DNA from 3 places in the Stutzerimonas tianxiuensis genome. Region 2 is predicted to be linked to each of the others. Evidence: riboswitches for the same ligand, from Rfam matches in the RefSeq annotation. Region 2 holds a riboswitch; each other region holds the start of a gene.

Region 1 (3,259 bases), on a different contig from region 2:
GGCGTTGAGGTTTCGGTATTCGTACCGGATAGCGGCATTGAACAACGTATAACCACCCTCCTTTGGTAGCGCCAGGCCGTCATCGCTGGCTAAGTAACGCGGGCCTGTATAGATGGCCTCAAGATATCCGTGAAGATTAGCAATGATCTGGTAGTCCAGATGCATGGCGGCACTGTGGCGTGATACCCAGGGGATTTCATTGCCCTTGTTGGCACCTGCACGCAGCTCCGTATCGGTAAAACTGTATTGGCCTCCGACGCGAAGTCGATCGGTCAGTTTACGCTCAGCCTCGATCAGCAGGCCTTCGCGCCGAGTCTGGTTCAAGTTTACATTAGCGCCCCAGCCACCAAAGGCATAAGGCGCGAAGAGCAACTCATCGTCGAGATCGAGCCGGTAGAGGCTGGCCTGGTAGAGTTGGGTGGCGTCTTGCCAGGCGATTCCCGCTTCCCATGACTCGCCCGTCTGTGGTTTGAGAAATTCGATGCCAGGCTCGACGAGCGCGTTTTCGTTGACGTTGGCCCAGCGCAGAACTTCCTCGCGTTTAATGAATGCGTGAGTCTGGTCAGTCACCTGCCAGCTCAGCGCTACGCTCGAGCTGTCTTCGCTGTCGCTGCGCGTACGGCCGTTGTGTCTGTCATTCACTTCACTGATGCGATAGCCGAGGCTTAGAGTCAGGCGATCGGTTAGCGGTTGGTTGACTTGCGTGTACCAGTCTCGCTGCGTTTGCTCGGCGTCGCTGCTTAGCGTCGGGTAGAACGCATACGCTGCCTGGTAATCAGCCTTCAGGTAATCGAAGCCCAACAGCCACTCGCCGCGGCCTGACGTACTGTCCCAATTGGCGGTGAGGCGAGGGCTGATGGTTTCGACGCGGGTCCGTTCTGTGAACGGACTACCTGAAATCAGGCCCGCCCCATCGCTGTCTCTGATGCTGTAGTCCAGGTTCGCGGTCCAATGGCGACCTAACGCCTGTTCGCCCGCAAAGCGATGCACGTCCGTCTTGCTGTTGTTCCATTCGTTCGAGGTGCTTGCTCTGCGGTCGGCGCGGCGTTGCGCGATGGTGAGGCTGCGCGGGTAGAGCAGCTCATCGTCGATGTTCTGGTATTCGTACAGAAGCCAGCCGCTGTCATGGTCATAGCGGAGGCGTCCGAACAGGTCGCGGTAGCTGGCGTCGTTGTGGTCGCGATAGTTGTCCGTATTCCGGGTCTCGCCGGTGATATATGCGGAAAGACCGCCCCAGAGCGCTTGAGACACATGGCCACGGTACGCCTCCAAGTCGTGACTGCCTTGAGTGGTTTCGATATAGGCTTCGTTGCCCGATGGGCGACGGGTAATGATGTTGACCACCCCACCGACAGCCTGGTCGCCGTATAGGACTGTTCCGGCGCCGCGCAAGATCTCGATCCGCTCGATGTTTGCAAGCGGTACGCTATTCAGGTCCGGGCCGCTGAGACTTGGATTGTTCAGCCTCCGGCCGTCGACCAGAACCAGCACGTTGTTCACCGCGTTGTCCCCGAAACCACGCAGGCTGATGGAGGCATGGTTGCCGTCACCGAGCGTGTCACGGATCTGGATACCAGCTTTCCCGTTCAGCACCTCTATCAGGCTACTGGCTGCACTCCGCTCGATTTCGTTCCTGTCGATCACTCGAGTGCTGGCCGGAGCAGGCTTTTCCAGGGCAGTCGCTCGGGTGATGACCATTGGAGGAGCTTGGTAAGGCTCCAGGGCGGCAGCAATGCTCGGCAGCAGCGCCACGGCCAAGGCAAGACGGGTCAGTTTCATCAGGTTCGATCCTCAAAAGTTCAGCGCTTTTGAGAAGGGCAGGAACAAGGGCGGAATGACGAGCAGCCGCGCTTGACGGTGCTGCCCTCCGCAACACCAGTCGAATCCGTCAGGCCGGTCTCCGGGCTTTCGACACGCACCGTGCTCGCCTTCCCGTGACGTGCACAGTGGCGGTTGAGCGGGCGGTGATCCTCTGATCACGGTCGATTACCGTTGCGGGGGCAGCGCCGGCCTTGCTCTTCGAGCGCACCGGCTTCCCGTTTAATGCGGACCAGGAGGTCGCGCACACCTGGGCGGATTGGAAATCGCGCGAACCTTACGGCCTGGGCTGGGGAAAGACAAGCGAATGAATGACGCGCCTCAATGCAAACGTTTCGACGGTCAGAATTGGTCAATTGGATCTTGATGTGGCGCATGGTGCGCTAGGTCGACCTGCCAAGCCGGCTGTAGAAGCCCAGCGCGAATCATGCTGTCCTCGATCCGCCGAGCATGGGGCGGATCGAGATGACGCTACTTTCGCGGTGTGGCGAGCCGTCTCGCTGCTACCTGCGGTGGCGTTGGACCTTACGATCGGCTGTGCAAGTCTGCCAGGCGCGCCCGAACTGCGGCTTCGATACCGGCGGCGTCCAGTCCGCACTCCTTGATCATCTCGGTGGGTTTGGCATGTTCGACATAATAGTCGGGCAGGCCCAGATGAAGGATCGGTGTGCTCAGGTTCTGCGAAGCGAGGAACTCGCCGACCGCGCTGCCAGCACCGCCCATGATGCTGTTCTCCTCGATGGTCACCAGTAGGTCGTGGCTGTCGGCCATCTGGCGAACCATCGCCTCGTCCAGGGGTTTGACGAAACGCATGTCGACGACGGTTGCGTCCAGGGCTTCGGCAACCTGCATGGCTTCCGGCAGTTGCACACCGAACACCAGCAAAGCGACCTGCTTACCTTCGCGACGCACCACTGCCTTGCCGATTTCCAGCGGTTCGAGGCCCGGTTCCAACCTTGCGTTCGGGCCGGTACCACGCGGATATCGCACGGCGGCGGGACCTTCGAAGTGATAGCCGGTGGTGAGCATCCGGCGCATCTCGTTCTCATCGCTTGGGGTCATCACCAGCATGCAGGGGATGCAACGCAGATAGGTCAGGTCGAAGCTGCCCGCGTGGGTCGGACCGTCCTCGCCAACCAAACCGGCGCGGTCGATGGCGAAGAGTACGTCGAGGTTTTGCACCGCGACGTCATGAATCAGCTGGTCGTAGGCACGCTGCAGGAAGGTCGAATAGATCGCCACCACTGGCTTGGCGCCTTCGCAGGCCATGCCGGCAGCGAGGGTAACTGCATGCTGTTCGGCAATGGCGACATCGAAGTAGCGGTCAGGGTAGCGCTCGCTGAAATCGACCAGGTCGGAGCCTTCTTTCATCGCCGGGGTGATACCCATCAGGCGCGGGTCTGCCGCAGCCATATCGCACAGCCACTGGCCGAACACATTG
Region 2 (3,259 bases):
TTGCTGCTGGCGCTCCCGGCTTTTTTGGCGGTCATGCTGCTAGCGGCGATGCTCTCGCTGGGCATGAGCGGGCAGGTCGTGGTGGAGAGCCATCGCACCGATGTACGCCGAGTCGACATTGCCATCGCACTGATCTTTCTCGGCACAATCCTGTGCACCATCGCTGGCAACTTCTTCTTCCAGATTCCGCCCGTGCTGACCTTCCTGACCGGGTTGTCGATCATGTTTCTGGTGGCGCGCTTCTTCAGCGACGACATCGAAACCGATCCGATTCTGGAATACGTCCGTCAGGTTGAGTTCGAGACCTTGCTGTTCTTTCTCGGCATCCTGCTGCTGGTCGGCATGCTCAAGGAAATCCATGTGCTCGACGGCCTGGTGCGTATCTATGACCAGGTGCCCGCCGTGGGCGCCAACTACCTGATGGGCATCCTGTCGGCCGCGATCGACAACGTACCGCTGACCGCAGCACTGCTGAAGTCCGGACTTGAAATGGGCATCGCCGAGTGGATGGTGCTGACTTACGCGGTGGGCGTCGGTGGTTCGCTGCTGGTCATCGGTTCCGCAGCCGGCATCGTGGCCATGAGCAAGGTGCCGGGGCTGACCTTCGGTAGCTACCTCAAATACAGCCTGTACCTGTTCGTTGCATTCAATCTCGGCTTCGCTGGCGTGTATCTGACCGGGCTTGCTGTGGCAGGCGCGGTGGGCTGAACCGCGCTCGGGACGCGGCAGCTCTGAACCGGTGGGTGAGCTGCTGCGTTTACCAATGCAGGTTGAAGTGCGATCCGAGCACGAACTGATCATCGAGCAAATCCCAGCGCTCGACACAGACCTTCTTGTCCGCGCCCGGGTGCAGCTTCAACCGATTGAACGAGTTTGGGGAGGTGCCGCGTACGCGTGATGAGAGGGTGGTGCCTGCCTGGACCATCCAGATCTCGCGAGACAGCGCGGTGTACTGCTTGGACAAGGGCAATACATAGGGCAGGTGGATGTGCCCGCCCATTACCAGATCCAACCCTTCATCGGCCCAACGGTGCAGCGCATTATCTGCGTTGTGCTGAAGGTTGCTCAGATCGCTAAGCACCATCGCGCCGAAGGGCTGGTGCGCCACCACGATACGGATCTTGTTCGAGTCGCTCTGCTTGAGGCGCCGGGCAACCGCATGCACCTGCTCGTCGGTCACCAGTCCATCCTTGTGGCGCCTGGGGTGGGTGGTGTTGAGGCCGATGACCAGCATCTCGTCGTTTTCGAAGGTCGGCTCCAGATCGTCACCAAAGTGGCGACGGTAGTTGCGGTAGGGCATGAACAAACGCGCAAAGACGTTATACAGCGGGATGTCATGGTTCCCCGGGATCACCAGCGCCTTCGGGATGCCATGCCCATGCAGGCGCTGCACGAAGGCCTGAGCATCGGCGAACTGTCCGGCCCTGGCGCGCTGCGTGATGTCACCGGAAAAGATCAGCAGGTCCGCGCCGTGCTCGCGCACGTGGTCTTCCATGGCTTGCACGACGGCGGGCTGTTCGGTGCCGAAGTGAGTGTCGGAGATCTGCACGATGCTGGTCATGGGTGGCTGTCTTCTCGTCTGATGTCTGTGACGGTGGCATTGTTGCATTCGAAGCCAATCGGCGCCCGGCGTTCCGGTAAATCGCAAGCAGCGCTCCCGAAACCTGTTCTGGCTCGGGTCCTGATCGCTTTCGGTTGCGCTGCGCAGGGCCTTGGACTACCCTCCGCGCTGCTTCAGGTGCCCCCTGGCGAAACGCCAGAGGGGTGAAACAGGGAAGCCGGTTCATTCGATGAAGATTCCGGCGCTGCCCCCGCAACGGTAGGCGAGACAGGACACCGCTCACAGCCACTGTGCCACAGGCATGGGAAGGCCGCGGTTCCAGGATGCAAGGCATCCGCTCGCAAGCCCGGAGACCGGCCTGTCGCATTCCACGGCAGTGCGGCGGGCGCTGATCGGGGTGCGGCTGCTTGCACCTGCGCTCCCTTCGCATTCTCCGTCTGCCCTTATCGACTGTTGTCGTGCGGCGGGCACGACGGAGACCTGAACTTGACCTGCAAGACCCTCAATACCTCGGCAGCGTTCGTGCTGCTTGGCTATGCTTCGCTTTCCCATGCTCAGCCGGTACAGCCGCTGAATCTCAACGAACAGGTGGTTACGGCCACGCGGACCGAGCAGGTGCTCAGCCCGATTGCCTCCACCAGCGTCATTACCCGCGAGCAAATTGTGCGCAGTCAGGTGCAGAGCGTTCCTGAACTGCTGCGCGGCCTGGCGGGCGTCAACGTTGCTTCCAACGGCGGACGCGGCAAAACCTCTTCCGTGTATTTGCGTGGTACCAGCAGCCAGCATCTGCTTGTTCTGGTTGATGGGGTGAAAATCGGATCGGCCACATCGGGTGGTGCGTCGCTTGAGAACATACCGGTCGAGCAGATCGAGCGTATCGAACTCGTCCGCGGTCCGCGTTCCAGCCTGTACGGCTCGGAAGCGGTGGGTGGGGTCATGCAGATCTTCACGCGGCGCGGCGATGGCGAAGGGTTCAAACCCTATTTCTCCGCAGGCGCGGGCAGTCGCTCCAGCTTTGACGGTACCGCCGGCATATCCGGTAGCCAGGGTGCCGGTTGGTTCAATCTCGGCGTGGCGAGCGCGTCAACCGACGGCATCAATTCGCGAGCCTATCGGCCCACTTCGCCTCGCGCCTATGAAGCTGATGCCGACGGTTATCGTGAGCTGTCGGGCGCCTTGCGCGGCGGCTACCGCTTCGACAGTGGGCTGGTGCTGGATGGCAGCTGGCTGCACGTCGACACTCACAGCGACTACGACTCTCGGTCCACTTCGGGTGCTACGGGCCGCTTTGCCTATAGCGACGGCAGCCAGCAAGTCATCGGCGGCCGGGCACGATTCACGCCAATCGATCCATGGCTGGTCACCCTGCAGGCCGGGCATAGCGAAGACAACACCGACAACTTCCGTGACGGTCGTTTCTATTCGCGTTTCGATACCAAGCGCGATTCTTTCAATTGGCAGAATGACTTCAGCGTGGCTGAAGATCAGCTGCTCACCCTTGGTTTCGACTACCAGCAAGACCGCATCGACGTCACCGACGACTATGCGGTCGACACGCGCGACAACAAGGGCGCCTATCTTCAGTACCAGGGTCGCTTCGGCCGTCACGGCGTGTTGGCCGGCCTGCGTCGCGATGACAACGAGCAGTTCGGCAACCATGACACCGGCAATCTTGGCTGGAGCTATGACCTGCGTGAC
Region 3 (3,259 bases), on a different contig from region 2:
GCATAGCCGGGCTTTTTGTGAGCAACGACATTCCGTTCCCGCCAGCGAGCGAAGCCTGGATGCTCCGCGTCAAGCTGCGCGAGTGCAGCGCTCTGGTCATCCAGAGGCTTGTAAGCGGGATCGACGAAGAACTTGCTGACCCGGTCGACTTCGGCCTCGGTCAGTGTATTTGCGCCGTCTTTCAAATAGGACCATTCAGCCTCGACACGTTCGGCGAACACTTGCGGGGTAAGCGCTTTGACAAGGATCTTAATCCGCGCCTTGAACTTGTTGTCACGACGGCCATAGCGGTTATATACGCGCAGGATCGCATCGAGATAGGTCAGCAGGTGCTGCCATGGCAGGAACTCATTGATGAAGCTTCCTACGATCGGCGTACGGCCAAGGCCGCCGCCGACAGACACGCGGAAGCCCAGCTCGCCGGCGTCGTTGTTTACCGCTTCGAGACCAATGTCGTGCACTTCGATAGCAGCACGGTCGTTCACGGCGCCGTTGACGGCGATCTTGAACTTGCGCGGCAGGAATGCGAATTCCGGGTGGAAGGTCGACCACTGACGAATGATTTCGCACCAGGGCCGTGGGTCGATGAGCTCGTCCTTGGCAACGCCAGCGAACTGGTCGGTGGTGGTGTTACGAATGCAGTTGCCGCTGGTCTGGATGGCATGCATCTGAACAGTTGCGAGTTCGCCAAGGATATCGGGTACGTCTTCCAGTTCCGGCCAGTTGAGCTGAACGTTGGTCCGGGTGCTGATATGGGCATAACCCTTGTCGTACTTGCGAGTGATGTCGGCCAGCTTGCGGATCTGAGTAGACGACAACAGCCCATAGGGCACAGCAATACGCAGCATCGGCGCATAGCGCTGGATGTACAGACCGTTTTGCAGGCGAAGAGGCAACAGTTCTGCGTCAGTCAGTTCACCGGCGAGATAGCGGCGAATCTGGTCACGGAACTGACGCACGCGATCCTCGATGATGTGTTGGTCATACTGGTCGTATACGTACATAAATGTCCTGTTTTTTCAGGCTGTCTACAGCTTCTGCGCGCACGGCCGCGCACCCGTTGATGGGAGGCCGGCACGATACCAGCTAGCGTTTATGCGCAAAAGTGATGTTTGGGAATATGTTTAGAACGAAACGCTGCTTTTCAGGCATTTCAATCGCTGGCCTTGAGCGCTCCGTATGCATGGTCTTAACTGCAATCAATGCGATCCTCCACAACAAGGTATACCGCTGTGTCAGAGCATTTTAAACGCCATGATAATGACAGCCGCGCAGATGCCGCCGCGATCTTCTTTCTGATCCTGCTAGCGGTAGCAACAGCAGTGTTCTGGGTAAGTCACCAGTAGACGAGGCGGCTCCGGCTAACCGTGTCAGACGCCGACCAGATAGAGCACCAGTTTGACGACGCCGAGTATCACCAGAACGAACGCTACGGTGAAGCCGATGCCCAGAAGAATGAAATGGCTGGGTTTACCGTGGCTGAAGTCTCGTTCTCGATTTTTCCCGCTTTGCACGCCCAAAGCGCCGGCTAGCATGCTTTGAAGCATCTGCCGCAGCGTGAGCGATTTGGGTTGCCGGTCTTCACTCATATCTGTCTCCGCAAGGCTCGCTGCCTGAAGTCTAGTCAGCAATCCAGCTTCTGCAGACATCGATCCTATTACCAACTGAGCCGTTGTATCGTCAGGCTTGTGTTTGCTTGATCTTGCCCAGACCGGCGCGTAAGGTGCGCGGCTTGGCCGCCCAGCGGTTGAACACATGAAGTGCGTGGTGCCCGGATCATGGTCCGGGTTAAATGGGAAATCAGTGCAAGCTGATGCTGCCCCCGCAACGGTAGAGTCGATTCGACTGAGCCCGATACCAGCCCGTACTTCCCAGGAACTGTCGCGGTGGGCGACGTCCTCAGAGCGTGCCGTCTGCCTGTCTGGCAATAGCAGCTCTGTTGCCCACTGCATCCGGATGGAGTGGGCATGTCTTTCGCGTTTCGCTGCGTGTTTCTAGCGCTTCTGCTGCTGGCTCCAACGGTGCCGGCCAGTGCCAATCAGATCAATGCGATCATTTCGCAGTACAGCGCTGCCGAGTTCGCTTCGGCGGCTGCCACCTTCAAGCAACGATACCCCGACCGTACCGTCAGTGCGCGGACCCCCGAACAGCTGGCTGAGCTGGACGATGCCGAGGTCGGTCAATGGCTTGCCAGCGGAACGCGTTTGCTCGTGGTCGGCGTATTCGGGCCTGAAGCGGAGCGTCTGCGCCCGCTGATCGACCAACACAGCACTGGCGAACGCTTCATCATGCACAGTGACCAGGCGCTGGTGGCTCTAAGCCGTAGCGCTGGAAACATGCTGTTTGCCAACCGGGACCAGGCGGTACGCCTCGGTGCTGAGAAGCCCGGTGGCGATCTGGGTGACTGGGTGCAGGCGCTAGCGGCGGCCAATCCGATCCAGGCGCAATGGATAGAAGCGCGCAGCTATTGGCTGGCCGGTGGCAGCGACAACATTGCGCGTTTGCTGGCCTGGTTGACGGCTCGTGACACTTCGCGCGGCAGCGCCGAGCCTGCACAGGCGAGGCCGGCGTTGCGCTTCTATCAGGACGGAGTGGTAAAGGAGCCGTCGGAACTGGCGTGGCGCGGTGAGCGAATGGTCGCGGTGATCGACCATGGGCGCGCTGACCGACGCGGAGATTCCGACCTCAACGATGCGCTGTGTCAGACCCTGCAACAACGCGACATCGCGTGCGTCAGCCTGTTTGGCAGCTGGGGCGACGGCACGCTACAGGCGCTGCGCTGGCTCAACAGCGCAGAACATCCACCGCTGTCGGCGGTCGTCGTGCTGCAGGATTTTGTCCTTGGTGGCGGCGAGGGTCGTGAAGACGCAACGGAGCTGCTGGGTCAACTCAATGTGCCCGTGCTCAAGGCCCTGCGTCTGGATGACCGAGACGAGAACGCGTGGCAGCTGTCCAGTGATGGCCTCGCTCGTGACAAGGTGCATTACCAGCTTGCGATGCCGGAATTGCAGGGCACCAGTCAGCCGATGGTGCTGGCGGCGTGGGAATCGTCCCAGATCGACCCAAACTCAGGGATTCGGTTTGGCTTCAGCCAGCCGATGCCATCCCGTGTCGAGGCGATGGCGGCGCGCCTGGCCCGCTGGCATCAATTGCAAACCAAGCCCAATGCGGACAAGCGGCTGGCGCTCATCTACTACAACCATCCACCGGGGCGGCACAACATCGGCGCAGACAACCTGGATGTACCGCAATCGCTATT

The links. Region 2 has a riboswitch for cobalamin ahead of btuB (TonB-dependent vitamin B12 receptor). Riboswitches for the same ligand answer to the same signal wherever they lie in the genome.
Region 1: it holds a riboswitch for cobalamin, as region 2 does, so the genes downstream of both, ACSSNI_RS09070 (TonB-dependent receptor) here and btuB (TonB-dependent vitamin B12 receptor) in region 2, are expected to answer to the same signal.
Region 3: it holds a riboswitch for cobalamin, as region 2 does, so the genes downstream of both, ACSSNI_RS06025 (cobaltochelatase subunit CobN) here and btuB (TonB-dependent vitamin B12 receptor) in region 2, are expected to answer to the same signal.

Annotation. Positions count from the first base shown of each region.
Region 1 is NZ_JBPVWS010000005.1:206,566-209,824, reverse strand. It holds gene ACSSNI_RS09070 (TonB-dependent receptor) at 1-1,779, opposite strand, end outside; cobalamin riboswitch at 1,875-2,088, opposite strand; gene dxs (1-deoxy-D-xylulose-5-phosphate synthase) at 2,344-3,259, opposite strand, start outside.
Region 2 is NZ_JBPVWS010000002.1:144,079-147,337, forward strand. It holds gene nhaD (sodium:proton antiporter NhaD) at 1-708, shown strand, start outside; gene ACSSNI_RS03375 (metallophosphoesterase family protein) at 758-1,561, opposite strand; cobalamin riboswitch at 1,720-1,937, shown strand; gene btuB (TonB-dependent vitamin B12 receptor) at 2,048-3,259, shown strand, end outside.
Region 3 is NZ_JBPVWS010000003.1:198,700-201,958, forward strand. It holds gene ACSSNI_RS06015 (nitrite/sulfite reductase) at 1-1,004, opposite strand, end outside; gene ACSSNI_RS06020 (DUF2970 domain-containing protein) at 1,371-1,589, opposite strand; cobalamin riboswitch at 1,749-1,879, shown strand; gene ACSSNI_RS06025 (cobaltochelatase subunit CobN) at 1,968-3,259, shown strand, end outside.